DNA from 4 places in the Arthrobacter sp. BC5 genome. Region 3 is predicted to be linked to each of the others. Evidence: riboswitches for the same ligand, from Rfam matches in the RefSeq annotation. Region 3 holds a riboswitch; each other region holds the start of a gene.
What was found. Region 3 has a riboswitch for cyclic di-AMP ahead of AC1MFI_RS03670 (LysM peptidoglycan-binding domain-containing protein). Riboswitches for the same ligand answer to the same signal wherever they lie in the genome.
Positions count from the first base shown of each region.

Region 1: it holds a riboswitch for cyclic di-AMP, as region 3 does, so the genes downstream of both, AC1MFI_RS18740 (C40 family peptidase) here and AC1MFI_RS03670 (LysM peptidoglycan-binding domain-containing protein) in region 3, are expected to answer to the same signal.
Region 2: it holds a riboswitch for cyclic di-AMP, as region 3 does, so the genes downstream of both, AC1MFI_RS14015 (LysM peptidoglycan-binding domain-containing protein) here and AC1MFI_RS03670 (LysM peptidoglycan-binding domain-containing protein) in region 3, are expected to answer to the same signal.
Region 4: it holds a riboswitch for cyclic di-AMP, as region 3 does, so the genes downstream of both, AC1MFI_RS07000 (M23 family metallopeptidase) here and AC1MFI_RS03670 (LysM peptidoglycan-binding domain-containing protein) in region 3, are expected to answer to the same signal.

Region 1 is NZ_JBWXPX010000002.1:233,985-241,405, forward strand. Features, by position in the region: gene AC1MFI_RS18725 (transglutaminase TgpA family protein) at 1-2,214, opposite strand, end outside; gene AC1MFI_RS18730 (DsbA family protein) at 2,553-3,305, shown strand; gene AC1MFI_RS18735 (cytochrome c oxidase assembly protein) at 3,413-4,390, opposite strand; gene AC1MFI_RS18740 (C40 family peptidase) at 4,676-5,587, opposite strand; cyclic di-AMP (ydaO/yuaA leader) riboswitch at 5,590-5,810, opposite strand; gene AC1MFI_RS18745 (heparan-alpha-glucosaminide N-acetyltransferase domain-containing protein) at 6,241-7,421, shown strand, end outside.
Region 2 is NZ_CM155273.1:2,986,990-2,994,410, reverse strand. Features, by position in the region: gene AC1MFI_RS14035 (MFS transporter) at 1-638, shown strand, start outside; gene AC1MFI_RS14030 (DsrE family protein) at 718-1,062, shown strand; gene AC1MFI_RS14025 (class II aldolase/adducin family protein) at 1,445-2,110, shown strand; gene AC1MFI_RS14020 (PQQ-binding-like beta-propeller repeat protein) at 2,854-3,924, shown strand; cyclic di-AMP (ydaO/yuaA leader) riboswitch at 4,303-4,482, shown strand; gene AC1MFI_RS14015 (LysM peptidoglycan-binding domain-containing protein) at 4,542-5,345, shown strand; gene AC1MFI_RS14010 (DsbA family protein) at 5,678-6,370, shown strand; gene AC1MFI_RS14005 (cytochrome c biogenesis CcdA family protein) at 6,370-7,254, shown strand.
Region 3 is NZ_CM155273.1:838,071-845,491, forward strand. Features, by position in the region: gene AC1MFI_RS03650 (ABC transporter ATP-binding protein) at 1-521, shown strand, start outside; gene AC1MFI_RS03655 (aliphatic sulfonate ABC transporter substrate-binding protein) at 612-1,652, shown strand; gene AC1MFI_RS03660 (ABC transporter permease) at 1,649-2,512, shown strand; gene acs (acetate--CoA ligase) at 2,503-4,440, shown strand; gene AC1MFI_RS03670 (LysM peptidoglycan-binding domain-containing protein) at 4,552-5,472, opposite strand; cyclic di-AMP (ydaO/yuaA leader) riboswitch at 5,476-5,657, opposite strand; gene AC1MFI_RS03675 (hypothetical protein) at 5,771-6,007, opposite strand; gene AC1MFI_RS03680 (glycoside hydrolase family 6 protein) at 6,070-7,329, opposite strand.
Region 4 is NZ_CM155273.1:1,512,229-1,519,649, forward strand. Features, by position in the region: gene AC1MFI_RS06975 (glutathione S-transferase family protein) at 1-220, shown strand, start outside; gene AC1MFI_RS06980 (FecCD family ABC transporter permease) at 374-1,420, shown strand; gene AC1MFI_RS06985 (FecCD family ABC transporter permease) at 1,528-2,493, shown strand; gene AC1MFI_RS06990 (ABC transporter ATP-binding protein) at 2,496-3,419, shown strand; gene AC1MFI_RS06995 (siderophore-interacting protein) at 3,416-4,468, shown strand; cyclic di-AMP (ydaO/yuaA leader) riboswitch at 4,630-4,848, shown strand; gene AC1MFI_RS07000 (M23 family metallopeptidase) at 4,852-6,078, shown strand; gene AC1MFI_RS07005 (diacylglycerol/lipid kinase family protein) at 6,128-7,126, opposite strand; gene AC1MFI_RS07010 (SGNH/GDSL hydrolase family protein) at 7,209-7,421, shown strand, end outside.

The sequences.
Region 1 (7,421 bases), on a different replicon from region 3:
ATTGGAGTATTCCTCGTGCTCATAGGCGGTTTTGAGCCGCGAAAGCGACGTTGCAGGTTCACCCCTCAATGAAGCATTCGTGGCGAGGCGTTCGGCGAATGTGCGGGGGGTGTCCGTGGGGTTGAATGGATAGCCAAGGTCGCCGGCGATCTCCGTCGTTTCAGCCCAAGCCGCCGTCGCTGCTCCATTGCTGCTGCCGTCAACGTCCACGACGACAGACCGTCGTCGTGCTTTGGTCCGCGCCACTCGCAGGAGCAACGGAAGAAGAGCAAGCAATGCAATGCCGACGACGGCCAAAAGCCCCATACCGGACCTCGCATAATCTTGGGGGCCCGCTGACTGCGTGCTGCCCCCGGCGTCAGGCGGCTGAGTCGCGGTGTTGGTCTGTCCATTCGCGCCGGGTATAGCGCCGGGGTTGGGGGCGTCGCCGTCATCGGCCCGTGGGCCAACCGGCGAGAAGGACTGCTGCGCATAGGTGGGTACGACGCCCCGAGACGGGGTCGGTTCGAACTGGACCCAGCCCACGCCCTCGAAGTACAGCTCGGGCCAGGAGTGCGCGTTGCGGGAGTCGACCACGAACTCGCGCAACTCCGTCCCGCCGGGACCCTCGCTGGTGTTGCCCGTGGGGCTGCCTGGCGTGTAGCCGATAGCCATCCGGGTGGGGATGCCCGCCGCCCGGGCCATAACGGCCATGGTGCCAGCGTAGTGGACGCAATACCCGGACTTCGACTCGAGGAAGCGTGCCATGACGTCCATACCACTGCCGTCGTACCCGCCGTCCACCGGTGCTTCCTCCGAGTAGGTGAACTCGGGTCCGCGCAGGTAGCTCTGAATAGCGAGGGCCTTGTCGTAGGGGTTCATGAACTCGCCGGTGACCTCCTCGGTCCTGGTGCGGACGATTTCGGGCGTGTCATCCGGCAGCTGCATGAAGACCTCGGGTACATCGTCGTAGTCGGACGGGCCGATGGCGCTAAGGCCTTCGCGCGTGAGCTCGGCGGAAGTGCTTTGCACGAGGTACTCCTGGCGTGCGGTGGACCCGCCGTCGGTCGCGAGGATCGACAGGTTCGCGGGGTCCCAGGCCCAGGTGCCGGAGAGGTTCGTGATGCTCACGGGTGCGTAGGGGGCCAGCAGCCACGGGCTGGAGTAACTCTGTGTGGTGACGCGCGTGAACACGGTGCTGCCAGCCGGCGGGGGCTGCGGGGCGCCGTCCTCGGCACCGATCTCGGCGACGCCCTGCTCGCGGTCGTCGAGTCTCTGGTCAGGTTCCCATCGTCGGCCGCTGAAGTCCTCGAGGGTCACCGCTCGGAGGTATAGGGGAATATCCGAGTTTGTGGAGTAAGCGATCCGCCCGAAGCCTGTGGGATTGCGCAGGTCGTTGCCGAGCGTCACTGCCGGATTGAGGCCGGTGGCGTTGCCCCATACGTTGAGCCGCGCGCCCTGCGGGAAGGCGCCGGAGTTGAAGCCGGGTACGAACAGCGGCAGGATCACGGCCACGGCGAGGGCCGCCGAACCGATGACGGCGCTACGCCCCGCGAAGCCAGAGGAGGCCCGCGCGCCGCATGATGCGAGCCGGTTCTCGCGCCACTGCGCGGTCGCGAGGAGCAGCAGGTAGGCGAGGGAGGTGGCGACGAAGGCGAACATCCCGACGCCGTTCGGCTTCACGATGGCCGGCGCGACCAAGACGGTGAGGAGCCCGAGGCCGCTGGCTGCGGGCATGCGCATCGTCGCCGCGAAGAGGTCCACGATGATGGTGATGAGCCCCAGGGCTGCGCACGTGATGAGGAAGATCCCCGGGCCGGGCAGCACGGGAGCCACCTGAGAGACGACCGTCTCCTCCGCCTCAGCAAGGAGACGCCGGAGCTCGAGCGAGGTGCCTGGCCCCGGCATGACGCCGAGGATGCTCTGCCGGGGGAAGAACTGGGCGGTGAGGGCTCCGACAAGCGCGAGCACCCCCACGAGGGCGCCCAGCACTCCATTGAGGCGCAGGGCCCGCGTCAGCGCCATCGCCAGCAGCACCGGGACGAGTGTGCGGACCACGGGGCCGAGCCACGTCCAGGGCTCCACGACGCCGTTGAGGCTCGTCGCGGCGGCGAGCACAGCCAGGAGGGACGCGCCCGTGACAGCCCAGTGCCAGGGATCAGCAGAGGGTGCTGGCCGTCGCGACGAAGATGCGTGCTCGGTAGCAGGAGTGGGGCGGGAAAGTGTTGAAGTCATGCCGTTCCCCTCAGGGTGGAACCGCGGCCGGAGCGAGGTAACTCCAACGGGCCGGCTGCGGCAAAAAAGCGGTCCTATGAATGGTGCCCGGCAAGTACCATGCACCTGAGGTTCGAGCAGCACCGACTATGACACTGTCCCATATCGTTCCAAGCATCCTAGAAGTGTTGAGGTCTTGTCGGAAAACCATGCCCCATAAATGGTTCACGGTACGATGTATTTGATGTGCCACGGTGGCGGCATCTCGGAACGGGACGTTCCGATACATGACCCGTCCGGCTCCGCGAATAGGAAGATCTGTTCGACGGTGTCGGGTGTGACAGGATCGGCACCTTTTTATGAATCCCTGGTTTGCGGCAATGATTCCTCTGTCCATCATCCTGGTGCTGGGTTCGATTGCCTTCTTCATCGGATTCAAGGGGTACCTGTCGAACGACCGCGATGAGACCGGCCGAGATCCCGAGCCTTCGCTTCCATCCTTGAGCTCCTCATCGGGTTTTCAGGCAGAGTCCGATACGGCCATGGCCGACCGTGCAGCACAGCAGGCTGCCCTGCGGGACGCGATCATGGCCAGTGACCGTCTGATTGCGCGTGCATCTCACGAGCGGGCTGTCCTGGTGCAATTCATCGACCTTTATGCGCCGGGCAGCATTTCTGTTCAGGAGTTCCTGTCCAACCTCCGCACGGATTACTCGCGGAGGATCACCTTCGTCGCCCGTCACCTGCCCAGCAATGATCAGGCGCTCCTCGGCGCGGCAGCTCTTGAGGCAGCTGACCGTCAAGGTTGCTTTTTTCCCTTCCTGGAAGCACTCACCCTTGATGCGGACGCCCAGGAATTGCCGCGCATGCACACCCGCCTCACCATCGACGCCTATGTGGCTGTTGCCCGTGAACTCGGACTCAATACAGGCCGGTTCGAAGCCGACATGACCAGTACTGAGGTGCAATCACGCATTGAAGCCGACCGGGCCGAAGCCACGCCCGTCGGCGTGAGCCGGGCGCCGGCACTGATCCTCCTGGATGACCAGAACCATAATGCTTTGACGTCTCTCGAAGACTTCCGCGAAGCTGTTCGATTCGTTGCAAGCTAGGAACAAGGCTTCTCTCGATGCCGCCCCAGACGGACGGGTAAGCGGAGCTCACAGCTCACCTCACGACCAATGACGTATGGGCGCAGCGCTCACACGGGACAACACGCCTATCGCTGGCGGTCGTGGCGTGCAGCGCGTTGCCTGAGCTGCTCGAGGTAGTCGTTGTAGGCGTCGAGTTCCGGTGTTCCCTCCAGGTTGTGCTTCCGGTCGATGGCCCGCGATGTCACGGTGTCATCGCGTTGCCAGCGCACCATGATGATCAGCAGCATCAGCACCGACGGCAGCTCCCCATAGGACCAGGCCAACCCGCCGGCGATACCCTGATCGGTCATCGGATCAACGTCCCATCCCGCGGGCAGAGTGCCGAAGAAGTCGACGACAGGTGTGGTAGCCATCATCAGGACGACGCCGAAGAACGCATGCAGCGGCATTTCGGCGAAGATGTCGAGGAACCGGCCGAAGTGGGACTGCTTCACCGGCAGTGGGTCCGTCGATAGCACGGGGACGGTGAAGAGCACACCGGAAATCAGGAACAGCAGTTCCAGGGTGATGTGCCCGTACCAGGACGGCAGCATCGCGTCGGCGATACCGCTGAGGTAGACACCATAGAAGCTGACGAGGAAGACCGGGATCATGAACGCCGGATGGAGAACAATCCGGGCGGACCTCGAGCGCAGTCCTGCGTGGGCGAGCCGGAGGATCGGGCGCCCGAGTCCACGGTGCGGGGTTGCCCGTAGCAATAGGGTGCCGGGCCTCCCTAGTACCAGAAGAGGGGGAACGGCCATCATGAGAGTCAGCTGCTGGAACATGAAGACGGAGAAGATGCGGAGCCCGTAGCCCTCGACTCCTGCGCCCATGGTGATCATGATGATAATGCAGCCCGATAGGAAGATTGCCGTCCGCCATACCGGCCAGGACCGACCAGTGGACCACAGGCGGATGGCGCCGGCTAGGTACAACAGGCCAAGCACCAGGGCGATGGCAGGGATCAGCGGGATGGGTTGCAGTGTCGGCGCCAGGTAGGTCGCCCATGTCGGTGGGGCTTCGGGTATCCAGACCGGCCCGCTAACCCACGGATTATTCACTGATGTCCAACCATCCCAACGTCACGGTCTCGCCTGTGATTTAGCGTATCGAGCCCGGAGCGCCACATACGGCACTCAATGCCATCCTGCCCAGAAACGGAAGCAGAAGCATAACGAGCGGTACCAGCAGTTCGTGCCGGACCTTCACCCTGACCGTCATCCAAGCAGGTAGCGACGGGAGCGCAATAAAGAGCCGAGCGCGCATTGAAATAGCGGCAAGCACCCCCGTCCAGGGCACTTGCCGCTACCTCAGCTTAGATCGACCACCTGACTGAAGGGGTGGGGTTAGCCGCTAACCCGCACGAAAGAGGATCCGGCGAGGTCAGACAGGGGGTGCTCCATGGTGGCGTTGATGCCGTTCATTCCGCTGCTGATGACCTTGCCGCCGCCGACGTAGATGGCGACGTGGCCCGGCCGGATCACGAGGTCACCGGGTGCTGGGGTGGCGACGACAGTTCCGAACTGGAAGAACTGCATCGGGCCGAGGTCTCCGACGTTCTTGCCGATCGAGCGCAGGGCCCGCTCGACGAGGACGGTGCAGTCCTGGGTTGAACCGATCTGGGCATAGGCCGAGGCGACCAGGGCTGCCCCGACACCACTGGCGGCGACGGTGGGCTGCGACGGAGCGGGCGTGATCGGAGCGATTGAGGCCGAGGTCAGGGAAATTCCTGCAGGCGCTGCTGCAGGAGCAGGTGCTGCGGCCGGTGCACTGTAGAAGACCTGGTTGGCAGGTGCGGCAGCCGGAACCGTGGCTGCGCTGACAGCAACACTGGCAGCGGCGCCGCCGGAGAGCTTGATCTGCTGGCCCGGGTAGATGACCGAGGCGTAGGACAGGCCGTTGCTTGCCAGCAGTGCGTCAAGGTTCACGCCGTGCTTGGCAGCGATAACGCCCATCGTGTCACCGGAGGCAACCGTGTACACGCCGGCAGCAGATGCTGCAGGAGCCTGAGCGGGTGCAGGTGCAACGGTGGCTGCGGGAGCCTGTACAGCAACAGCGCTGGAGGTGTCCTGCGTGTAGGTCCCCGCCTGGGCAGCGGGGGCTCCGACAGCGAAAACGAGGCCGCCGGTAGCAGCTGCAATGATGGCCGGCTTGCCCAGCGCCGCAGCGCCGGTCTTCGCGGAATACGACAGGCCCTCGAGGGCGATTGAGTGGGTGACGACCGCGCGGTGGCGCGCAGGAATGGATGAACGTGACATGGTGATTGCCTCTCCCATGCCTGCGGGGTGAGCTGTCGGGTTCGGATGGGAGTCACCCGGCCGTCGTTCAAGCCTGTGCATTCCTGCAGTCGCGGACGCTACTTCAGGTCGTGCCTAGGTTGTCGGATCGACTTAACCCCAAGGATCATCGCACTCACGTGCTGTGACCCGGTGGAAACGTGGTTCCCCCGTCCCTGCCAACTGGGTTTTACGAACGGGTCCCGGAAGCAGTGGCAGGGCTCGGCATTCTGCGCGGGAGGATGATCTCGACGGGTGCCGGGATCACTTGAGGAGAATACCTCAGGGCGGTATCAATAGTCACGTTCAGGTAACGCAACCCGGCGTGTTGTGCAACACGCCGTTAGAAGGGCCGCGAAAGAGGCCCTGCAGAACTGCCAACCGCGCTGTTCGCTCGGACGCCCTCACCGCTGACTCCGACCTACATGCGAACCCTAACTCGCCCGAGCACCAGCTTGGTTTGAGTATGTCGACTCGACCCGGGACCACCAGAACGGTCTGATTGAGGACCGGACTATCGTTTGCTTTGATGACCACGTAGGTGTCGTCCCGGCGATGTCCGTTGTTCATGAAGCGCTCTGAGTGGCTTCCCGACGGGTCAATGGTGGCGCGGGACACTGTGAGACTATCTGGAAGTGCATACGAAGCTTTTCCCAGGGCGATTGACCGGAATCGATGCAGCTCGCGGAATTGCTCTTTTTGGCATGATGAGCACCCACATTTTTCCGCTCTACTCACCAGGTACCAGCAATGCAACGTGGATAGCGCTCGTTTTTTCCGGCAGGGCATCAGGTCTTTTCGCCGTTGTTGCGGGAATCGGGCTCGCCTTCCTGACGGGTGGAAGCTCGCCGCACCGAGATGGGGCCCTCGCTGCAGATCGTAGGGGCATCGTCATCCGCGCGCTCATCATCGCTCTGACTGGGTTGGTACTCGGCGGAGTGGAGACAAACATTGCGATCATCTTGTTCCACTACGGCATCCTGTTTCTCGTCGCCCTGCCCTTCACAGGTCTGCCGTTCAAGGCTTTGGCTGCATGGGCTGTTGCTTGGACACTGCTGTCACCGGTTGCCGCGTACCTTCTGCGGCCACTGGTGAGGGAAAATGTAGACCCGTCCTCGTTGGGTGCGAACCCGACCTTTGAACACTTTTTCGAACCCCGGACACTTTTTGCCGACGTCTTTCTCACGGGTTACTACCCCGTCCTGCAATGGCTAAGTTTCGTCCTGATCGGTATGGCCATCGGCCGCCTCAACCTCCGACGCCTCGGCGTCCAGCTAGGACTGCTTGGTGCAGGACTCACAACGGCCATCATGGCAAAGCTGATCAGTGCCGAGCTGCTCGGACGCGGAGGCGGGCTACAAGCCCTTTTGAGGACGCCCGACGGAAACGCCTACCCCCTTGAAACAATGCTCAACGTAGGCCTTACCGGGATCAACCAGTCCGGGTCGTGGTGGTGGCTCGCCGTCAGCGCACCGCACTCGGGCGCACCGCTGGACCTTCTGCATGTAGCCGGATCAGCCACAGCCACGATTGCTATCTGCTTCCTGGTGACACGCAAGTACCCGAACCTACTCCTGCCGTTGTCAGCGACCGGGGCCATGACGCTGACGCTGTATTCGCTGCATATAGCCGTCATGAGCGCGGCCGGCCAACTGAATCCATCACCCGATGCAGTGCAACTGTTCTGGGTACAAGTGGTGATTGCGGTAGGGCTCGGCATTTTCTTCCACCGGTTGAAGGTCCGAGGTCCTCTTGAGCTTCTCATCTCGGGTGCGGCAGGTGCTGCCCGGAAAGGTGACTGGAAGCAAAACAGTCT
Region 2 (7,421 bases), 1.6 Mb from region 3:
CCGGCCAGAAACATCACGGCCTCGGGAACCTGTCCACCCAGGAGATCTTCACCCTCACCAGTTTCCGGGACAGATCCCTGTCCGCGGTGAGTCAGGCCGGAATGGTCAACAACCTCAACGACGGGCTCGCCTGGGGACTTTTTCCCATCCTGTTCTCCGCCGCCGGACTGTCCCTAGGTCAGATCGGGATCCTCGCAGCCGTGTACCCAGCAGTGTGGGGCGCTGGGCAACTGGCCACCGGCGCCCTCTCGGATCGATGGGGACGCAAGGGTCTCATCGTGTCCGGGATGCTCACCCAAGCGCTAGCACTGGGCATCATTGCGACCGGTTCCACCTTCAACCTCTGGTTGCCGGCCATGATCCTATTGGGCGCCGGGACCGCAATGGTGTATCCAACCCTGCTGGCCGCTATCGGTGACGTCGCCCACCCCGCCTGGCGGGCCCGGTCGGTAGGAATCTACCGTTTATGGCGCGACGGTGGGTTCGCCGTAGGCGCTGTGGTCTCCGGCCTGGTTGCCGACGCTTTCGGCATCCCGGCCGCCGTCGCTGTCGTCGCCGCCCTGACCGCTGCATCCGGAGGCGTGGTCGCCATCAGGATGCGGGCCCATGACCACCAGCTCCTGACAATAAACCCGTAACACCCACACCCCGGTCCTGTTTCACCTCCCCGTTTCCCTCTCCCCAGCCTTCCTGTAACCCTCTCCGAAAGGAACCAGCATGCATCGCACTGTCATCCACCTCAATGATGCGGACCCCGCCAAGATCCAGGCGGTGCTTCAGAACACCACCAATCTCTTCACCGCCCTCGGTGAGGAGGGGCTTCAGGCGGAGCTGGTCGCACATGGTCCCGGGATTGCTGTGGCCACGACAGCCCTCGCCGGGTCGTTCGCCCAACTGGATGAACTGATGTCGCGGGGACTGGTGGTGTGCGCGTGCCGCAACACGATGACAGCAAAGAACCTAAACTCCACCGATCTCCGCGAAGGCGTCACCATCGTGGACTCCGGGGTCGCCCATCTGGTCACCCGGCAAGACCAAGGATGGTCCTACCTTCGACCCTAATCCCCTCGCCTGCTTTGTCTCCTAAATGCTCTGGCTCCCAAGGAGTGCAGGGGCGGACCGTTGTGGTGGGTTACCCCTGAGCAGCGGTAACGAGCGCGCCCCTCGCCTCGGAGGGTGAGCTCATGGTGGCTTAGCCCGAACTGGAAAATCGGTGCGAGATCGACAGCGGCCGTGGATTCCTGCCGCTCGGTCATCTCCCTAACGCCGTCCCGTGTCATTGACAACTGTTGCTCGACGGTAATCCGGCTCATACCGCGACTTGTCGTGCTGACGGGTAGATGCAGCATAATTAGTATACTCCCGGGGGTATTTTATCCGCCCGGGAAGGTCCCGTAATCCCATGATCAAGGCGGTCTCCCACCGGGGACGAGAGGAAAAGATTATGACTGATTCTGTCCACAATGATCCGCGGGCGGCGGTAGTGCAGGCCGTTGAGTTGTTGTTTACTACCGCAGTGATGTCACACTCAGGCCACGGCAATCTCAGCGTTCGAGCCGAGCCAGGCCACTTCCTGCTTACTACTACCGGCGTGGTCCGTGGGCTGCGTGCGGACCAACTGGCTACGGTGACATTGGGTGGTGAGGTGGTGGACGGCAACCTTGGGCCGGAAAACGCCGAGATTATCGCGATGCACTCCACCGTCTACTCAGCACGCGTCGATGTTGGGGCAATCATCCACACGCACTCGCCAGCGGCGACAGCCTTTGCCATGGCTCACCGACCATTGCCGTGCCGTTCCGAGCCATTGCTACGCTTCGGGCAAGCTCAGCCCGTTCCAGTCGCGCCCTGGGGGCCGCGCGGGTCCGAGGTGTCGGTCCGTGGGATCGCCCAGGTGTTGAAGGATCACCCAGCCACCAACGCCGTGCTACTGGCCAATCATGGGCTGCTCGCATTCGGTCCGGATCCCGTGGCCGCAGCCCGGCTGGTGACCGCAATAGAAGAAACCGCTGAGGCGGAGATCGCTGCCGCCCCTCTCGGTGGAGCGGTGGACTTTCCAATCGGGGCCCTCGAAGCAGTGCAGGAAGCCATGAAAGCAGCCAAGCACTGACCGCGCACCTCGATTCCTTGGCAGGTGCGGATCATGGCCCTGCGGTTGGCTGGTGATCATTAAAAGCAAGCTAGATACCGGAAGCCGCGAAGTGGAGGTCGGTGCGCGCCTGGACAGGTGATCATGCCGGTAGTGGCTACTGCATCCAGGACGTGCCCGCTGGGAATCGATGCGGAGCACTCATACGGCGGCGCGACCTCCTGGAGAGGCCGGCCCCTGTCGGCAAGGTCGGGCGGCCTGCAGGGTGCGACTGGAGCGTTCTATGCTTCCGGCGGCTGGGACTGCGGAATTAGATGCAGCGTTGTTCCGCGCTGATGGCTGCTCCTGCTGGGTTGAATGCCGTGCCACGCAAGTGTCAGCCGAATGCTGGCGGGCCCGCTCGATGCTGGGGGCTCCATGGTCGACAACGTCCTGCCCCAGGGCGTAGCGACGCTGACGCTTTAATCAGGCGGCGGCACACTAGGACCGGCCCAGACCCACCAGACAATGACGGAACAATGACGGAAAATGGGCATTTTTTGCCTGATGACAGATCAACAGTGCGTGGTAGCGTCACCTTGCAAATGTATAAACATAACCTCCGAGGAACCGTCGGGGTCGGCGTTTTGTTGGCCGTCCTGCTCGGTGCAACGGGATGCCTCCCAGCCCGCGAGCAGAGTGGTGCCCAGCGTGTTGATGTTGGCGAACCCCCCACGTCTGGATCCGACTCAACCACCCGTGAGGAATTGTTTCCAGGCTTTGATGTGGTTTCTGAAGTGAGGACCGACAGCACTCCCTTCGCCGTCAGGGAAACGTTCATCGGTTCTGCCTTCCCCCGGGACGGTCGCTCCACATTGAGCTTTTACGGCTTCGATGCCACCGGCACTACCTGGCGAGTCGACACCAATCCCACCTGCGTAGGAACAGCCCCGACACAGGTGCGAGGCGAAGCCGCAATTGTCATTCTGGACTCCAGTGCCCGCAGCGACGGACAGGGCGTGAGCATTACCGTCGCCACGGCGTTCTCCGCCGCAGACGGGGACGTCCTCTGGGGACCGACCGAAGTTCCCGGCCCTTCGCCCGGCGGCGGATTACTCTTTGCCAACACGCCCAAGGCGCTCACTAGCGAGCAACCCCCAGCGACGTTGCTCGATGCCGCATCAGGCGCAGTCGTGGACGAACATGCCGGTGCCGCTCTCTACGAGCACCATGGGACCGCGTTGACGGGCACCGCGGACACCTTCTTCGCCACCGACAGCCACTCCGGCGAAACACTATGGGCGTCCGCGGAACTAAGCCCCGGCCCCTCCGGTGTTAGCCCGGGGGCCAGCGCCCAGTACGAAGGCAGCTACGGACCATCTACCGGAGGTCTCGTAATCGTGGAATGGGCCGACCCTGCGGGGGTGGTTGCCCCTGTGTCCGTCATCCACGATCTCAGGACCGGTGCGCCACTGGGCAGGGTGGATGGAACTCCATCGGGTATGGCCACAGTGGATGACGCCTCACACACCGTGCTTTTCACCTCACAGCGCCCGGAGGGTGGATACACAGTGACAGCCGCGCGGCCTGGAGAGGGCCTTCTGTGGGCCAGGGAATTTGCCGGCCAAGCCCAGGTATCGGCCGCCGGCGCCGGGATGGTCTACGCCCAGGTCAACGGCCAAGCAGCCAGAATCGATCTTGATTCCGGGACGACCCTCGCCTCGGGCGAGTACATGCTTCCCCTGGCCATGCTTCCCGACGGCACCGCCTTGTTCCCCACGAATCAAAGCGGGACATATGCAGTTGCAACCCCTCGCGTAATGCCCGCTGACAGCCAAGGTGATTCAACTCGGTGACCGGACGCGGAAGCAGCCACTGCGGTTGCGGTGACCACGATAAGGGTCACGGTAGCGGTCACTTTCCGCTGGGCTAGCCCCCTCACCGGTTAGCGGTTCCCCGCTGAGCTAGCTGTACTGCCGGAGGAGCCGCCGCAAGAGGCTGGATGTCGCTGGTGGAGCAACGTGGCCTGTGCCGGCAGGGTTGACGCCGCGCGCGGGTGTTGTCCAAGAACGGGCCCGCCGCGCGAACCAGGAAGAGACGAGAGGAACAACCATCCTGCGGCCAGCTGACTGGCTGGCGATACGCGGCCCACAGCCTCCTCCCACAAATGTTCATACATTTATGATTTTCGGGTAGGTTGGTCCCCGTGCCGCTCATCTGGTTGCGGCGTCCTGGTTTCTTACCGAACTCTGCCGGAAACCGGGTCCACAGATCATCGAGGCAGAGGCGGGGAACCCAATTTTGCGGATTCCATGCGAATCCTTGGGGTGAAGCCGCGCGGACGCTAGGTCCGCCGGCCGGGTGACTCCTACCCGAACCCGACAGCTCACCTCGCAGGTATAGGGAGAGGTTATGTATGTCACAGTCAAGAACCCACGGACGGCACCGCGCGAGCACAAGCGCGCGCACCTTGGTGTCCGGTAACACCGTGCGTCAGGGATCTCGGATGGGACGCCAGGCGGCTGTCATTATTGTCGGCTCAGGGTTGTTGCTGACCATGGCCGCCCCGGCCCAGGCCAGCGCCACGGCATCCGGGACGTATAGCGGAACTTCGGCGCTTGCGTCACCGGTCAATCCGTCCTCCGGTGCTCTCAGCATGTCGGGGGCTGGAAGCGTCTACACGGTGCAGCCCGGGGACACCCTGGGTTTGATCAGCGCACGCCACCAGGTGGACCTGGAAACGCTCCTGGCCGCCAACAACCTCACCATCAGCTCCATCATCTACCCGGGTGACAGCATCAAGCTCGCTGCTTCCTCGGCTGGTGCACCTGCCGAGCAGTCCCGGCAGTACGACGCAGCCGGAATCCCGGCTCAGGTTCAGAGCGGGATAAGCGCACAGTCGGCAACCATCACCCCTATCGGTCAGGGCAGCGAGAGTGCTTCGACCTCGATCAACCAGGCCATCCTGGGATCAGCAAGGGCTCAACTCGGTGCGATCCAGGACTGCACCGTCCTGGGTGAAGTCGCTCTGCGGGCGGCAGGGATCCAGGGCGTCGGTGATGAATCGCCCGAGTCACTGATGTCCTACGCCACGCAGGTATCGGACCCGCAGCCTGGCGATTTCGTGTACTACGCCGATGGCGGCATGGGGTTTTCCCATAACGCGGTCTACCTCGGCGGAGGCCGCGCGATCCACAGCGGCTGGAATGGGAACCAAACCATCGAGGAGAGCGTGAACGTCGGTTCCGGTCCCATCTACTATCGGGTCAACGGCTAACAACTCATTCACCTCGCCGGCGGAACCAGCCGAGATGGTGCGCGACGTGCCCGGGTTCTCGACGAGGTGAATGAGTAGGACGTCGATCACGAGGTGGCGCCCACGCCCGGACCGAGCAACGGGCGCCACCTCGTCAGTCGATCCTGCCGGCTCAGGGCCCCTCAGGCTGCTCGGCCGAACGACTCCCCGCCACCGATGTGGCCTATCCCTTCCATACACACCGCCCTCCGCCAGCATCAGGAAAAGAGGTGGACCGGTCGTTACATCAGGAGCTCTTTATGTCATCAGGGCCACGTACGGGTTCCCGCCCGAGTCGCCACACCCTGCTCACCGTGCTTGCCACACTCGCGGTAACAACATTGGTGTTGCTCATCGGTTTCTTCATCACTGAAGAGCAAACCTCCCAGGGGCAGGAAGGATCTGCCGTGAGCGGTGTCCGGGAATCCGTTGGCCCCAGCGAGGTGGACCTGGATAAGTCCCGCCGAATAGACGGCGATGCGACAGCACTGGGGGCCGTTGATGCTCCGGTGGTAGTGGTCGAGTACGCCGATTACCGTTGCCCGTTCTGCGGGGTTTTCTCCCGGAACACGTTGCCCCCCTTGGTCGACAAGTACGTCGACGAGGGCCAGGTAAGGATCGAGTGGCGGGATCTGCCCGTCTTCGGGGAGGAATCGTTCCAGGCCGCGGTCGCAGGACGCGCAGCCGGGGAACAAGGCAAGTTCTGGGAATTCAACAAGGCAGTGTTCGCCGACGCCCCGGAAAGGGGTCATATCGCGCTTCCGCCAGAGGAACTGATCCGGATCGCTAAGAACGTCGGCGTGCCTGACATCGAACGGTTCACGGCTGACCTGGACTCGAAGGAACTGCAGCAGACAGTGACAGCCGACGCAGAGGAAGCCGCCGCCCTGGGTGCCACCGGAACCCCGACCTTCCTCATCAACGATGTGCCGCTCACCGGAGCTCAGCCACTGGAAGTCTTTGAGGAGATCATCGACGCGGCGTTAGCCGAAGCCGAAGCCCAGTAATGGTGATCGGCTACGCCGGTGCCTTCATCGGCGGGATCCTGACAATACTCAGCCCCTGCTCTGCCCTTCTCCTTCCAGCCTTTTTCGCCTATGCGTTCACGACGAGAACCCGCCTGATCGGACGGACAGTACTGTTTTATGCCGGGTTGCTCTGCACCCTTGTCCCACTGGGTGTCTTCGCCGGAACGCTAGGATCACTGGTCACCGCCGACCGTCCCGTCCTTGTCGCAGTGACCGCCTCGGTGGTCATCGTGCTCGGTGTGGTGCAGGTCCTCGGTGTGCCGGTGCCGGCGCTCATCCGCCCGAAGGCGCAAAGCGGTTCGACCGGCATATCGGTCTTCATCCTTGGCATGGCCTACGGCGTCGCAGGTGCGTGCACCGGACCCATCCTGGGCTCGATCCTGACGATCGCAGCAGCAGGAAGCAACGCGGTGTACGGCGGTATTCTGCTAGCCGTCTACGCGCTGGGCATGGCCCTGCCACTGTTCCTGCTCGCCTCCATCTGGGATCGCCTCGGCGTATCAGGCCGTCGCTGGCTTCGACCCCGACCCCTGACCATCGGCTCGTGGAGCAATTCCTGGGTCATGGTGGTTTCCGGGCTCCTCTCCATAGGAATCGGGATCATACTCCTTGCCACCGACGGCACGGCGGGCCTTGGCGGTATCCTCACCGTCACCGACCAGTTCCAACTGGAAACCACTGCCCGTTCCCTGACATCCCAGATCCCGAACACCGTCGTCGCCCTGGCGACGACGGCCGTGGTTATCGTTACCGCAACCGTCTATCTTCTAAAGACTCAGAAACGCACCCGTAGCGATGACCCCACAATCACCCATGACCCAGGGACACACGTACCTCCGCAAGAAAAAGACGGGAACCGATGACGATGACAAGCACACCCAGGATTTCCTTGGCGGCAGCGTTGAGGCAGTGGCCGGGACGGCGTTGGTGGGCCGTAGCGGCCGGGACGGTTGGCACCTACCTGCTCGTGGCGGTACCCACGGATCTGATTGACACCCCGCTCTTCACCCGGGAAGTGCCCCCCACGTGG
Region 3 (7,421 bases):
TCCAGGAACCCCGGCTGCTCCCCTGGCACACGCTGCAGGCCAATGTGGCCATCGGACTGCCGAAGTCCTCGAGCGCCAGCGCCGGCAAGGCCAAGGTCCTCGAGCTGCTGAAGCTCGTGGGCCTGGACACCTTCGCCAAGCACCGACCGCGCGAAGTATCCGGCGGCATGGCCCAGCGCACCTCGCTCGCCCGTGCGCTCGCCCGGAACCCGGGCGTGCTGCTGCTCGACGAGCCCTTCGGCGCACTGGACGCCCTCACGCGCATCAAGATGCAGGACCTCCTCCTCGATATCCACCGCGCCCAGCCCACCACGGTGCTGCTCGTCACGCACGACGTCGACGAGGCGCTCCAGCTCGCCGACCGCATCCTCGTCCTCGGACGGGGCGACGGTGACGAGCCGGGATCCACCATCGCCGAACTCGTCACGGTGCCGGCCGCCCGTCCGAGGGACCGCAACTCCGCCGAGCTCGGGAGGCTCCGCAGTTCACTGCTCTCCCTGCTCGGCGTCACCGGGCACTAGCCCGGCCTTCCCACCGCACCCCCTGGCGCCGTCGCCCCGCCGCGGCGCAATCCTGTCTCCCCCTTTCGCACCATCCACCGAAGGACCACCATGAACCGCCGCGCCCTCCTGCCCACCCTCGCCCTCGCCACCGTACTCTCGCTCAGCCTCAGCGGCTGCCTGGCCGGCGAGAACGCCTCCGACACCGAGGCGGTCGCGGCCGGTGAAGCCACCCAGGGCGGCACGCTCAACATCGACTTCGCCACCTACAACCCGCTGAGCCTCATCATCAAGGAGCAGGGCTGGCTCGAGGACGAGCTCGCCGACCAGGACATCACCGTCAATTGGGTGCAGTCCGCCGGCTCCAACAAGGCCAACGAGGCGCTGCGGGCCGGTGCGATCGACGTCGGATCCACCGCCGGGTCCGCCGCGCTGCTCGCCCGCTCCAACGGCTCCCCGATCAAGGCCATCGACATCTACTCGCAGCCCGAATGGGCAGCCCTCGTGGCGCTTCCGGACTCCGGCATCACGAGCGTCGAGGACCTGCGCGGCAAGTCCGTGGCGGCGACCCGCGGCACCGACCCGTACTTCTTCCTCCTCCAGGCCCTCGAGGCCGCGGGCGTGGAGCAGTCCGAGGTCACCATCGAGAACCTGCAGCACGCGGACGGCCGCGCGGCCCTGGCCAGCGGCGCGGTCGACGCCTGGTCCGGCCTCGATCCGATCATGGCCGCTGCGGAGCAGGACGGCGCCCAGCTGTTCTTCCGGGACATCGACTTCAACTCCTACGGCTTCCTCAACGCCACGGAGGACTTCCTGGCCGAGAAGCCCGACGTCGCCCAGACCGTGGTCGACGCCTACGAGAAGGCACGCGAGTGGGCCAAGGAGAACCCGGAGGAGACCGCTGCGATCCTCGCGGGGGTCGCGGGCATCGACCAGGCCGTGGCCAACTCCGTGATCATCGAGCGCACCAACCTCGACGTCGACCCCGCGCCGGGCGACGCCCAGCGCAGCGTCCTCGAGAAGATCGGTCCCGTCTTCGTGGAGACCGGTGACGTGCAGAGCCAGGAGCAGATCGACGAGGCCCTCGATACCCTCTTCGACGCCTCGCTTGTGGAGAAGGCGGACCCCGCCACCATCGGTTCCGATTCATGAGTGCTGACCACGCAACCCCGATCAGCAAGCAGGGCATGGAGGCTATCGGGTCGTCCGTGACGGGGGAGGGAGCCCTCACACGCGACCAGCGGGTTCGCGGGGCGGCCGGACGGCGCGTGGTCATCGTGCTGCTCGGGCTCATCGTCCCGGCGCTGATCCTGCTCGCCTGGCACCTCAGCACCGCCTCGGGCTTCTTCCGGCCGTCGCAGCTCCCCTCGCCGGCGTCGGTCCTCGCGGCCGCGGTGGACCTCGTCGAGCGCGGCCAGCTCGCCACCCACATCCTGATCTCCACGCAGCGGGTCCTCCTCGGGTTCCTCCTCGGATCCCTGCTCGGGGTCCTGGCCGGCGCACTGCTGGGCCTCTCCCGCATCGCGGACGTCCTCCTGACCCCGACCGTCGGGGCGCTCCGCGCGGTCCCGTCCCTGGCGTGGGTCCCGCTGCTGGTCCTCTGGATCGGCATCAACGAGGACTCGAAGGTCACGCTGATCACCATCGGTGCGTTCTTCCCCGTGTTCACCACGCTCTACCTCGGGCTGCGCCACGTGGACCGCAACCTCGTGGAGGCCGCGCGGGCCTTCGGGCTGGGCGGCATCCGACTGCTCACCACGGTGCAGCTCCCCGCCGTCGTTCCCGCCCTGTTCTCCGGCCTGCGGCTCGCACTCGCGCAGTCCTGGCTGTTCCTCGTCGCGGCCGAACTCATCGCCTCGTCGATGGGACTCGGCTTCCTGCTGACGGACTCGCAGCAGAACGGCCGTGTGGACCGCATCATCCTCGCCATCATCCTGCTCGCCGTGATCGGCAAGACCACCGACGCCCTCCTGGGCATCGCCGAGCGCTGGGCGGTGCGCCGATGGGCGTAGGCACGACGACGCCGGACGGGCAGGCCGCTCCTCAGGACGACGCCGAACGGCTGGCGTTCTGGGCCGAGCAGGCCGCCCGGCTCGAGTGGCAGGACCGCTGGGACACCCTGCACAGCTTCGAGAAGGCGACCCCCCAGGAGGACGGGACGCTCAGCGTCCCCGTCATCGAGTGGTTCTCCGGTGGCACGCTCAACGTCGCCGCCAACTGCGTGGACCGCCACGTGCGGGCCGGTCGGGGTGACCGCGTGGCCCTGCACTTCGAGGGCGAACCGGGTGACCGCCGCACCGTCACCTACGCGCAGTTGCAGGACGAGGTCTCACGGGCCGCGAACGCACTGCTGGCCCTCGGCATCGGCAAGGGCGACCGCGTGGTCATCTATCTCCCGGTCCTCGTCGAGACGGTCGTGGTCACCCTCGCCTGCGCCCGGATCGGCGCCGTGCACTCGCTGGTGTTCGGCGGGTTCTCGGCGGAGGCGCTGCGCTTCCGGGTGGAGGACACCGGGGCCAAGCTGCTCGTCACCACCGACGGGCAGTACCGCCGGGGTACGGCCGTGCCCGTGAAGGAGAATGCCGACGCCGCGGTGTCCGGCACCAACGCCATCGAGCACGTGCTCGTGGTGCGCCGCACCGGTTCCGACGTCAGCTGGACCGAAGGCCGCGACGTCTGGTGGCACGACGTCGTCGACACCGCGTCACCGCACCACGAACCGGAGGCGTTCGACGCCGAGACGCCCCTGTTCATCATGTACACCTCGGGGACCACCGGGAAGCCGAAGGGCCTCGTGCACACGTCCGGCGGCTACCTCACGCAGGCGTCGTGGAGCTTCGAGCACCTCTTCAGCAATCCCGATCCGGCCCTGCGGGACCGCGACGTCCACTGGTGCACCGCGGACCTCGCCTGGGTCACCGCGCACACCTACGAGCTGTACGGGCCACTGTCCAACGGTGCCACGCAGGTCCTCTTCGAGGGCACCCCGAACACGCCGCACCCGGGACGCCACTTCGAGATCATCGAGCGCTACGGCGTCACGAGCTACTACACGGCCCCGACCCTGGTGCGCTCGCTCATGGGCTGGTTCCCGGACGGTGTCCCGTCCGGGTACGACCTCTCGAGCATCCGCGTGCTCGGCACGGTCGGCGAAGCGGTGAATCCCGAGGCGTGGCGCTGGTTCCGCAGGCACCTCGGCCGCGACGAGGTGCCTGTGGTGGACACCTGGTGGCAATCCGAGACCGGCGCGACCGTCCTCTCCCCCAGCCCCACCGACTCCGACTTCAAGCCCGGGTGCGCCGCCAGGTCCCTTCCGGGCGTCAGTACCCGGATCGTCGACGAGGAGGGCCGCCCGGTTCCTCCCGGCGTCCAGGGGCTGATCGTCGTCGACCGCCACGGACCGGCCATGGCGCGCACGGTCTGGGGTGATCCGCAGCGCTACCTGGACTCCTACTGGCGGAAGTTCGCCGCCGAGGGCTGGTTCCTCGCGGGCGACGGCGCGCGCTACGACGACGACGGCGACACCTGGATCCTGGGCCGCGTCGACGACGTCATCAACGTCTCGGGACACCGCCTGTCCACCATCGAGATCGAGTCGGCGCTCGTGGCGCACCCGCTCGTGACCGAGGCCGGGGCCTGCCCGATCACCGATCCGCTGACGGGTCACGCCATCGCGGCCTTCGTCGTGCTCGCCGCGGGCGCGGATCCGACGGCGGACGTCCAGTCCACGCTGCGTGCCCACGTCGCGAAGGCCATCGGGCCGATCGCGCGGCCCTCCGCCGTCGTCGTCGTGCCCGATGTACCCAAGACGCGGTCCGGCAAGATCATGCGGCGCCTGCTGACGCAGCTCTACGAGGGCTCCGCGCTCGGGGACACCACGTCCCTGCAGAACGAGGGGTGCATCCCCGGCATCCAGGACGTCCTGGCCGGGCGGCGCTGACGAGGCGGTCGGCCGAAGAGGCTCCTTGGATGGGGGTCGGTTAACGGAGAAGGAAGCGGCAGGTGCCCCGTCCAAGCACCTGCCGCTTCCCGTGTGTGGTCCGTTCCGGTGCTAGCCCGCCACCCGAACGAAGGATGCTCCCGCGAGGTCCGAGAGAGGGTGCTGCATGGTGAGGTTCGACCCGTTCATGCCGCTGCTGATGACCTGGCCGCCGCCGACATAGATGGCCACGTGGCCACCGGTGATGACGAGGTCGCCCGGTGCAGGGGTTGCCACCGTGGCGCCGAACTGGAAGAACTGTGCCGGACCGAGGTCACCCACGGAGATGCCGGCAGCGCGCAGCGCCTTCTCGACCAGCACGGTGCAGTCCTGGATCGATCCGGCTGCCAGCTGGGCCTGTGCGGACGCGACGAGGGTACCGGCCACTCCGCTGGAGGAGGCCACCGGGGTGATGGCCGCCGAGGCGAGGTAGACGCCCGACTCGGGAGCCGCGGACACAGCCGGTGCCGGGGCGACGGCCGCTGCCTGCTGGACCGGCGCGGCCGGTGTGACAGCCACGGGAACCGATACCGATGCCGCCTGCACGGCAGCCGCACCGCCGGTGGGGATGGTGATGCTGTCGCCCGGGAAGATGATCGAGGCGAGGGAGAGCCCGTTCGCCGCGAGGACGGCGGTCAGGTCCACCCCGTGGCGAGCGGAGATACCACCGAGGGTGTCACCCGCGACGACGGTGTGGGTTGCACCAGCCGCGACTGCGGGAGCGGCTGCGGGAGCTGCGGGAGCGGCTGCGGGAGCTGCGGGAGCGGCAGGAGCTGCGACGGGGGCGGGTGCCGCCGTCGTGCCCTGCTCGGTGTACGAGCCGGCGTGCGCGGTGCCGACGGCGCTGAGCGCGAGGCCCGACGTGACGGCGACGATGGCAAGGGGGCGGCCCACGGTGGTGGCGTGGGTCTTCGCGGCGCGGGACAGTCCCTGCAGCGCGAGGTTGCCGTCGGTGACGGCGCGGTGGCGCGCCGGAGAAATCTTTCGTGACATGGTTCTATACCTCTCCCATGCCTGCGGGGTGAGCTGTCGGGTTCGGATGGGAGTCACCCGGCCGCGAGCATCAGCGGGTAGGCGATGCGGTGCGACTTAACCCCAAGGACGATGGCAGGTGATCCTGCACGTCCACTGGAACTGTGGTTCCCCCGTCCCTGCCTTCGTGTTTGCGAACGTGTCCCGATCGGCGGCAGGGCTCGGCAATCCGTCCGGGAGCGCCCCACATGGACGGAGGCACTCGAAGACGATAACCAGCGCTCCGCCGGTTTGTCACATTCGCATAACGGCGCGTACCCTACCCGCGCACGCGGAACGACCGCCAGCGGCGGAAGGCGACGGCGGTCCCACCCGCGCCGAGGACGAGCAGCACGGACTGCTGGACGTAGAACCAGGCGCGGACGGCAGGGGATCCGCTTTCGGCGGCCACGACGATGCTCGCTGCCAGGGTGACGGTCAGGACGACGCCGACGCAGAAGAGCGTATGCCAGAGCCTTCGCTCCTGCACGCGCTGCGCCGACTTCCAGGTTTCCATGCCACCACCCTAGGTGCAGACGGGTGTGCACGGCCCGATGGGACCGCGCACACCCAGCCCTGCTATGGCCGGACGGGCGTGCTGGCGTTCCTGATCAGGTCGATGGCCTGCTCCGGGAACCACGCTCCGGCAGCCGGATCCACCCGGCCCCACTCGGGATCGACTCCACCGTTGTCCGTCAGGCCGCGGCTGCATTCGCCGTCGGACTCACCGGGCACCTTGATCCACAGGAAAGCGTCGGCCAGCGGGTTGCCTGTATCGGACGTGGGCAGGTAACCCAGTCCGCGGCTCGGCGGGTTGCACCAGACCTGGGGGTCCGGGTAGGCGGCCGTGGGGACCCAGGGGCCCTTGCCGTTGCGGCTCGTATCGATGACGAAGTGCGCAAGCTCGTCGTTCGACGGCGCGTTCGCCGCGCCCGCCACGTTCTGCGCGTACCAGGCGTCCGTCAGTCCCCAGGTGGAGAAGTCGGTGGGCGACGCCGGATAGTACTGGCTGCCACAGGACCCGTAGGCCCCCGGGTCGATCTCGGTGGCGTAGTAGATGCACTGCGACACCCAGCTACCGAACTTCAACTGGCGTTCGGTGAGTTCGTAGTTGGAGACGTTCAGGAAGAAGCCGTCGGCCTTCTGCACGCCGGCCTTCACGAGCCTGCTCGAGATCTCACCGGTGCCCAGCCAGGCGCTGTGCGTCCCGTCGAGGTACACCCTGGTGTTGGGAAGCGCCTTCAGCTGGTCCACCGCGTAGTTGAGCATTTCGAAACGCTCTGCCGCCGCGGTCCCGGCGTTCGCCTCTGCCGGCTGGCACCACTCGAGGTTGCCGTCGAGCCCGCGGTTCCAGGGGATGATGCCGAGCCCGTCCGGCTCGAGCACCACCAGGGCCGCCCTGTCCTCGATGCCCGCGGCGAGCGCGTCCACCCAGGCCTTGTAGCCGGCGACATCGGTCGCACCACCGGCCGAGTACTGCGAACAGTCGCGGAAGGGCAGGTTGTATGCGGCGAGCACGGGCACCTGACCCTTGCCTGCCGCGCGATGCGTGGTGGTCCGCACTTCCTGCGTGACGGTGGCGGGATCGCTGCCCGTGACCCAGACCGCCTGGGGGGCCGAGACCATGGCACTGAGGCTGTCGGCGGTCGCGCGGTCACCGGAAGACCTCAACTCTGCGATCTGGCGCTGGGCCTGGTGGTAGTGGTTCTTCATCGGGACATAGAACTCGGTGGCGGACGAAGCCGCTCCCTGTTCCGGACCGTCCTTGGACCCCTGGGCAGAGGCCGGCAGGGCGGAGAATGCGGTGGAGACCAGAACCCCTGCTACTGCAAGGGTCACTGCACACGTCCTGGAAATGCTGAGCATCATTGCTCCTCATGTGGTGGTGGTTGGCGTGATCGCCCGGTAGCGGAGCGCTGGTCCATCCCCGT
Region 4 (7,421 bases), 670 kb from region 3:
CCTGTGGGGCTATGCCCGCGATCTGTTCCAGACGCCGGGGTTCGGCGACACGATCGACTTCGAGCAGATCAAGCAGCACTACTACATCGTGCACGAGGACATCAATCCCACCGGGATCGTCCCCAAGGGGCCGGACCTCGCGGGCTGGACGACCCCGCACGGGCGGGAATCCCTCGGTGGACGCCCTTTCGGGAACGGGACGCCGCCGGCCGCGGAGTAGCCGGGAGGGCTGCAGCTGCCGACCTGCGCCAGGCCACTCACGCACAGGCATTAGGGAACAAAGACGTTTCTTAATTGTGAGTAGCACAGGCTACCCTTACCTCAGACCGATCGACCGTCCGAGGGAGGCACCATGGCAGTCCAGGCCTCCGTGATGCGACCTGCTCAGGGCAGGATGTCGGGCCCGGTCGTACGCCGCCGGGTACCGGTATCCCGCACCCTCGCCAAGCTCGTCCTGGCCGCCCTCGTCCTCCTGGTGTTCTGCTTCGCGTCGCTCGCCATCGGTGCCCGCTCGGTCGGCCTCGCCACCGTGATCGACGCCGTGACGGCCTTCGATCCCTCGGACGGCGACCACGCCGTCGTCCTCTCACGCGTACCGCGGACGGTGATCGGGCTGCTGGTCGGGGCGGCGCTGGCAACGGCGGGGGCCGCCCTGCAGGGGATCGCGCGGAACCCGCTGGCAGATCCGGGGATCCTGGGCATCAACGCCGGAGCCTCCCTCGCCGTGGTCCTCGGCATCTACGTCTTCGGACTCTCCACCGCGGCCGGCTACATCTGGTTCGCCTTCGCGGGTGCGGGTGCGGCAGCGCTCGCGGTCTACGCCGTCGCGAGCCTCGGACGGGAGGGCGCGACACCGGTCAAGCTCGCGCTGGCCGGTGCGGCCCTTGCCGCGGGCCTCGGGAGCCTCACCAACGCCGTCCTCGTGTCCAGCCAGGAAACCCTCGACGCCTTCCGTTTCTGGCAGGTCGGAACGCTCTCCGGCCGGGGCTGGGAGGTCATCGGCACCGTAGCCCCCTTCCTCCTGGCAGGCCTCGTGCTCACCCTCCCCACGGGCAAGGTCCTCAACAGCCTCGCCCTGGGCGACGACGTCGCCCGCGGCCTCGGCCAGAATGTGAACCTGGCCCGAGGCATCACCGCCCTGGGCGTGGTCGTCCTGTGCGGTGCAGCCGTCGCAGCAGCCGGGCCGATCGCCTTCGTGGGGCTCGTCATCCCGCACATGGTGCGCCTCCTCGTCGGTGCCGACTACCGCTGGATCCTGCCGTTCTCGGCCCTCCTCGGGCCGGTTCTGCTGCTCGGGGCGGACATCATCGGCCGGGTGGTCCTGCCGCCGGGCGAGGTGCAGGTCGGCATCATGACGGCGGTCGTGGGCGCTCCCTTCTTCGTCTGGCTCGTGCGCCGGCGCAGGATGGCGCACCTGTGAGCACATCGCTCGATCCCGCTCCCGTCGCGCTTCCGCGGGATGCGGCACGTCCCGCAGCAGGCCTCGCCGCCGCACGCGCCCAGCGCCGCCGGAGCACCGGCGCGCGCATGGCAGCGGCAGGCGGCGCCGTCGTCGTGCTGTTCGCCGTGAACATCCTGCTCGGCACCTACACCGTGACCATCCCGGACTTCTTCCGCATCCTCGGAGGCGCCGACATCCCGGGCGCCAGCTTCATCGTGATGGAGAACAAGCTGCCGCGGGCCGTGATCGGGCTCCTGGTCGGCATCGCCTTCGGCATCGCCGGGTCCGTCTTCCAGACCATGCTGCGGAACCCCCTCGCGAGCCCTGACATCATCGGCATCAGCTACGGGGCGAGCGCCTCGGCGGTGACGGCGATCGTCCTCTTCGGCGCCGCCGGCGCCGCCGTGTCCTTCTCCGCGCTGATCGGGGCCATGGTGGTCGCTGCGGCGATCTACCTCATCTCGCGCCGCGGGGGAGTCTCGGGATACCGGCTGATCCTCGTCGGCATCGGCTTCGCGGCGGTGATGCACGCACTCGTGAGCTTCCTCATCACCCGCGCGGACCTCCGCACGGCGAGCGAAGCGCTGCTGTGGCTCAACGGGTCGCTGAACTCGAGCACCTGGGATCGCGTCACGGTGCTGGTCGCCTCCCTCGTCGTCCTGCTGCCCGCCGCCGCGATCCTCTCCCGCAGCCTGCAGGGACTCGAACTCGGAGACGACGCCGCCGCCGGCCTCGGCGTCCGCGTCGAGGCGGCGCGGCTGGGCCTCATGTCCAGTGCCGTGGCCCTCGCCGCCGTCGCCACCGCGGCGGCCGGGCCCATCGCAGCGATCGCCTTCCTGTCCGGGCCGATAGCGCGGCGCCTGCTCGGCAACCGTCCATCGCTGGTGATGGCCGCCCTCGTGGGTGCCGGAATCGTCCTCGGGGCGGATTTCGTCGCCGCGAACCTCATCCCCGGGACGTCGCTGCCCGTCGGAGTGGTGACCGGCGCGCTCGGCGCGCCGTTCCTGCTGTGGCTGCTCGCCACGGCGAACCGATCAGGCCAGGGAGGCTGAGAATGGCTGGACGCCAGGACCCCACGGTGCCGGACAGCCTGTCCGCTGCGGGGCTCACACTCGCGTACGACGAGCGCACCGTGGTCGACGGCCTGACCGTCGACCTTCCGGCGGGCAAGGTCACGGTGATCGTCGGCGCCAACGCGTGCGGCAAGTCGACCCTGCTGCGGGGCCTCGCCCGACTCCTCAAACCGGTCGCCGGCACGGTGGTCCTCAACGGATCGGACATCCATGCGCAGTCCACGAAGGCCGTGGCCCGCGTGCTCGGGCTCCTGCCGCAGACTCCGCTCGCCCCGGACGGCATCAGCGTCGCTGATCTCGTAGGGCGAGGGCGCTACCCCCACCAGGGTTGGTTCCGGCAGTGGACGCCGGAGGACGAAGCCGCCGTCGCGGACGCGCTCGAAGCCACGGACACGCTCGCTCTGGCCGACCGCAGCGTCGACGAGCTGAGCGGCGGCCAGCGCCAGCGCGTGTGGATCGCGATGGCCCTTGCGCAGCAGACGGGGATCCTGCTTCTCGACGAGCCCACCACGTTCCTCGACGTCACCCACCAGATCGAGGTGCTCGACCTCATCACCGACCTCAACCGGCGCTCCGGGACGACCGTCGTCATGGTGCTGCACGACCTGAACCTCGCGGCGCGCTACGCGGACCACCTGATCGCGATGCGGCACGGCCGGATCGTCGCCGAGGGGGTGCCGTCCGCCGTCGTCACCGAGGACATGGTCTCGAACGTCTTCGACCTGGCGTGCCGCGTGATCGAGGACCCGGTGTCCGGCACGCCCATGGTGGTTCCCATGAGTCGGCACCACGGTGCCGCAGCCCCCGTCCGTCCCCCGACACCCCCGGCCGGCCACGAGCCGCTCCGGGGCTACCGACCCAACCCGCAGGACACCGTTCCCGCCCACGTGGAGGCAGCATCATGACCGAAGTCAGCCAGCGGAATTCGCGGCGCACCACGGCGGACACCGAGCCCATGGTGCTGGCGTTCGACGTCGTCGTCACGGCGGTGCAGGACCTCAGCCCCACGTTCCGCCGCATCACCTTCGGCGGGACCTGCCTGGCGGCGTTCGGCGTGGCAGGGGAGACCCTCGATCTCCGGATCAAGATCGTCATTCCCGCGGCGGGGCGCGAGTGCCCCGACATCGCAGGGATGATGAAGCGCGGTGATTCGGCGAACTGGTACCAGCTGTGGCTCGGCCTCGAGGCGGAGGAGCGAGGCTGCATGCGCACCTACACCGTCCGCGAGTCCCGCTGCGGGGGCGCGCAGCCGGAGATCGACGTCGACTTCGTCATGCACCTCGACGCCGACGGGCGCGGTGGGCCCGCGTCGGAATGGGCGGCAGCGGCCCGGCCCGGTGACCGTGTCTGCGTGATCGGCCCCAACTCCTCGGCGGCCCAGTGCGCGACGGCGGGCGCCTACGGCGGGATCGAATGGAGCCCGGGACTCGCGCAGCACGTGCTCCTCGCGGGCGACGAGACGGCGGTGCCGGCCATCAGCGCGATTCTCGAGGCGCTGCCAGGGGACATCAGCGGTCATGCGTTCCTCGAGGTGCCGGACGGGCAGGACATCCAGGACATCCGGACGCGGTCGTCCGTCGCCATCACCTGGCTCGTGCGCGGGCGGCGGGGCCACGGCGAACTCCTCGAGTCGGCGGTCCGCGACGCCGTCCGGGTTCCGGGCTGGGTGTCGCTCTCGGGTCCGGAGCCGGTTGCGGGGGGACGCGAGCCCGAGGACGTGGACATCGACAGGACCATCCTCTGGGAGACACCGCAGCGGCTCGAGGCGGCGATCGTGAGATCGACGGTCAATCCCGGGCGCCTCCCGGGCAGCCAGCCCTTCTATGCGTGGATCGCGGGCGAGGCAGCCGTGGTGCGTGGACTGCGTCGCTACCTCGTACGGGACGTAGGGGTGGACAGGAAACAGGTTGCCTTCATGGGCTATTGGCGCAAGGGGCGCGCAGAGCTTTCCTGAAGCACCGACGGCGGCCGAAACTCAGGTTCTCCCGCGTCTTTCCGCAGGATTCCGATGCCGGAACGCAGTATCGCACGGATCATCCACAGGCTGGATAACGGAATTGTAACTACGCGTGTCCTCGCCTAATGTTTGACCAGTCAAAGCTGGTCCATGTGATCCAGGTCCGCACGCCTAACCCTGCCAGCGGACCGCCTGAACAACCTGTGGCAGGGGTGGAGGATCCACATTCCGGCGGCTCGTGCCGTCTTGGGGTGAAGCCCTCAGCACGGCGCGCCTCGGGTGCGGTCCTGCCGCCGTCCGAGCCCGCGCCGAGGGGGCCGAGTCAACTCTTGCTCAAATCCGACAGCTAACTCCGTGGGCGTCCTGAGAGAGGTATGCAGTTGACCCAGACGGTCCTGTCCGGGCGCCGTCGCGCGTCCGACGAGCGCGCGCACCACCAGCCGACCCCCCGCCGCTCTGCCCACGCCCCGCTTCCGAGCCGTCGCTCGCTCCGCGCCCAGGCGCATTCCTCCGGCCCGGCGGGTCCTGCCGTTCCTGCGACTGCAGCTACGGCATCCGCGGCCGCTCCCGGTGCACCTGCGGAGCACGGGTCCGCCTTCCGGGTACCTGCGCCGATCGCCGTCCTGCCGGCGCCCGTTCTGCCCGCCCCTCCCTCCGTGGTTCCTGCTCCCGGCGTGCCCGTTCCTGCAGTACCGGGCGGGCTCGGCACCGCGCCGGACCCGACCCGCCGTGAACTGCGCGAGAGGGAGAGGGTCGAGCGCCAGGCGGCCGCCGGTGCACCGATGCCCGAGGTCGCCGCGCCCACGCCGGCCGCCCCGGTACCCGACCTCCCCACCCGGCGGAGCGCTCGCGCGTCGGATCTGCGCGGGCGCCCACAGGCCCGGTCCGCACGGCGCGCAGCGGTCCGCTCCTCGACGCTCCTCCTGGCAGCAGCCGGGCCGACGCCGCTGGCCCGGCTGCGTGACAACGCAGCCACCGCCGGTATCGTGCTCGCCTCGGCGGGCCTCCTCATGGGGGCCGTCGCGCCGTCGGCCGCCACCACGCCCGCCGACGGCGTCGCCCTCGCCTCCGGGATCGCTCCGGCCGTCACCGCGCCGGCGGAGGCCACGGTCATCTTCGCCCTCGAGAGCGCAGGTCCGGCCGCTGAGGGGATCGCGCCGAGCATCGCCGATGCGCGGGCGCTCTCGGCCTCGCTGACACCCGCTGCGAAGGAGCGCAAGGCCTTCGGTGCTCCTGTGGACAACCCGGTGGTCGCCTCGACCTTCGGGTACCGCGTCAACCCCCTGGGCGGCTCCGCGTCCGAACTCCACACGGGTCAGGATTACGCCAGCGCGTGCGGCACGCCGGTCAGGGCGGCCGACGCGGGGACCGTCGTGGACTCCGGCTGGCACGCGTACGGCGGAGGCCAGCGCATCGTGATCGACCACGGCGACGGCCTGAAGACCACCTACAACCACATGAGCGCTCTCGGGGTCGTGGTCGGGGCCACGGTGCAGCGCGGCGACGTCATCGGCGCGGTCGGCAGCACGGGCAACTCCACCGGCTGCCACCTGCACTTCGAGGTCCTGGTCGATGACGAGAAGGTGGATCCGCAGCCCTGGCTGTGAGTACCCGGCGGGGAGCACGTCCCGGGCCGGGAGGTGCCGCCTCCTTCCGCTAGGGCAGGGGCTCGCTGACGACGGCGGGGTCCTTGTAGCCCAGCGGCATCCGGAGGCGGAGCGAGTCGGGCTTCATCTCGAAGGCCATGTGCGTCGCCTTGCCGAGCGGGTCGCCGTCGAGCTGCACCTCGAGCGGCTCGCGCAGGGTGACCTCTGCCGTGCGGCACTGGAAGTACTCGAGGGAGGGGTCCTTGCCCCTGCCGCGCGCGAACAGCTTGCCGGCAACGGCGAGCCAGCCGAGCTTGCCCTTCGGGGCGACGGTCATGAGGTCCATCAGGCCGTCGTCGATCTTCGCGCCGGGGAAGATCTCGAGGCCGCCCATGATCTTCCCGCAGTTTCCGCCCATCACGCTGCGGAGACGGCGCTCGAAGGGCCTGCCGCCGTCGATGGAGATGGTGGTGCGCGCCGGCCTGCCGGGGAGGTTCCTGATCCCGGCGTCCACATAGGCGAGCCAGCCCACCTTGTCCTTCAGCTCGTCACGCGTGTCGGACATGATGGCGGCGTCGTAGCCGATGCCGGCCATGACGAGGAAGACGTGGGCGTCCTGCGCCCGGTCCACGGTCACATGCACGACGTCGATGGTGCGTTCGGTCCCGCGGAAGGCGGCTTCGACGGCGGCATCCGGGTCGTCGACGGCGATATCGAGGTTGCGGGCCAGGAGGTTCCCCGTGCCGAGCGGCACGAGCGCCATCATGGTGCCGGTCCCGGCGAGCTCCTCGGCGACGCAGCGGACCGTGCCGTCCCCGCCGGCAGCGATGACGAGGTCCACCCCGGCGTCGAGCGCCTGGCGCGCCTGGCCGTGACCCGGATCGTCCGCCGTGGTCTCGATGACGAGGGGATCCTCCCAGCCGTCCTCGGCGGAGATGCGACGGACGGCGCCCTCCACATCGGAGGTGGTGGCCTTGATGGGATTGATGATGAGCGCGGCGCGACGGCCGCCCGATCCGGCGTCCGCGACCGCGCCGGCGGTCGCCTCGGATGTAGCGTCGGTGGGCATGGTGTCCTTCGTGCGGGTGTCAACGGGTGGGTGCGTCGAGCTTATCCCGGCGCCCTCCGGAGCCGAGGGTAATCTTTTGGACGTGACTTACACCTCTCGATACGTGGCCCTCGGCGATTCCTTCACGGAAGGGGTGGGCGACTGGGACCCGGAGTCCCCCAACGGCGTCCGCGGCTGGGCCGACCGCGTCGCCGAGCAGCTCGTCCTCGCCGACCCGTCCTGGGGCTACGCCAACCTCGCGATCCGCGGTAAGAAGATGCGCCAGATCCTCGACGAGCAGATCGACGCCGCCCTC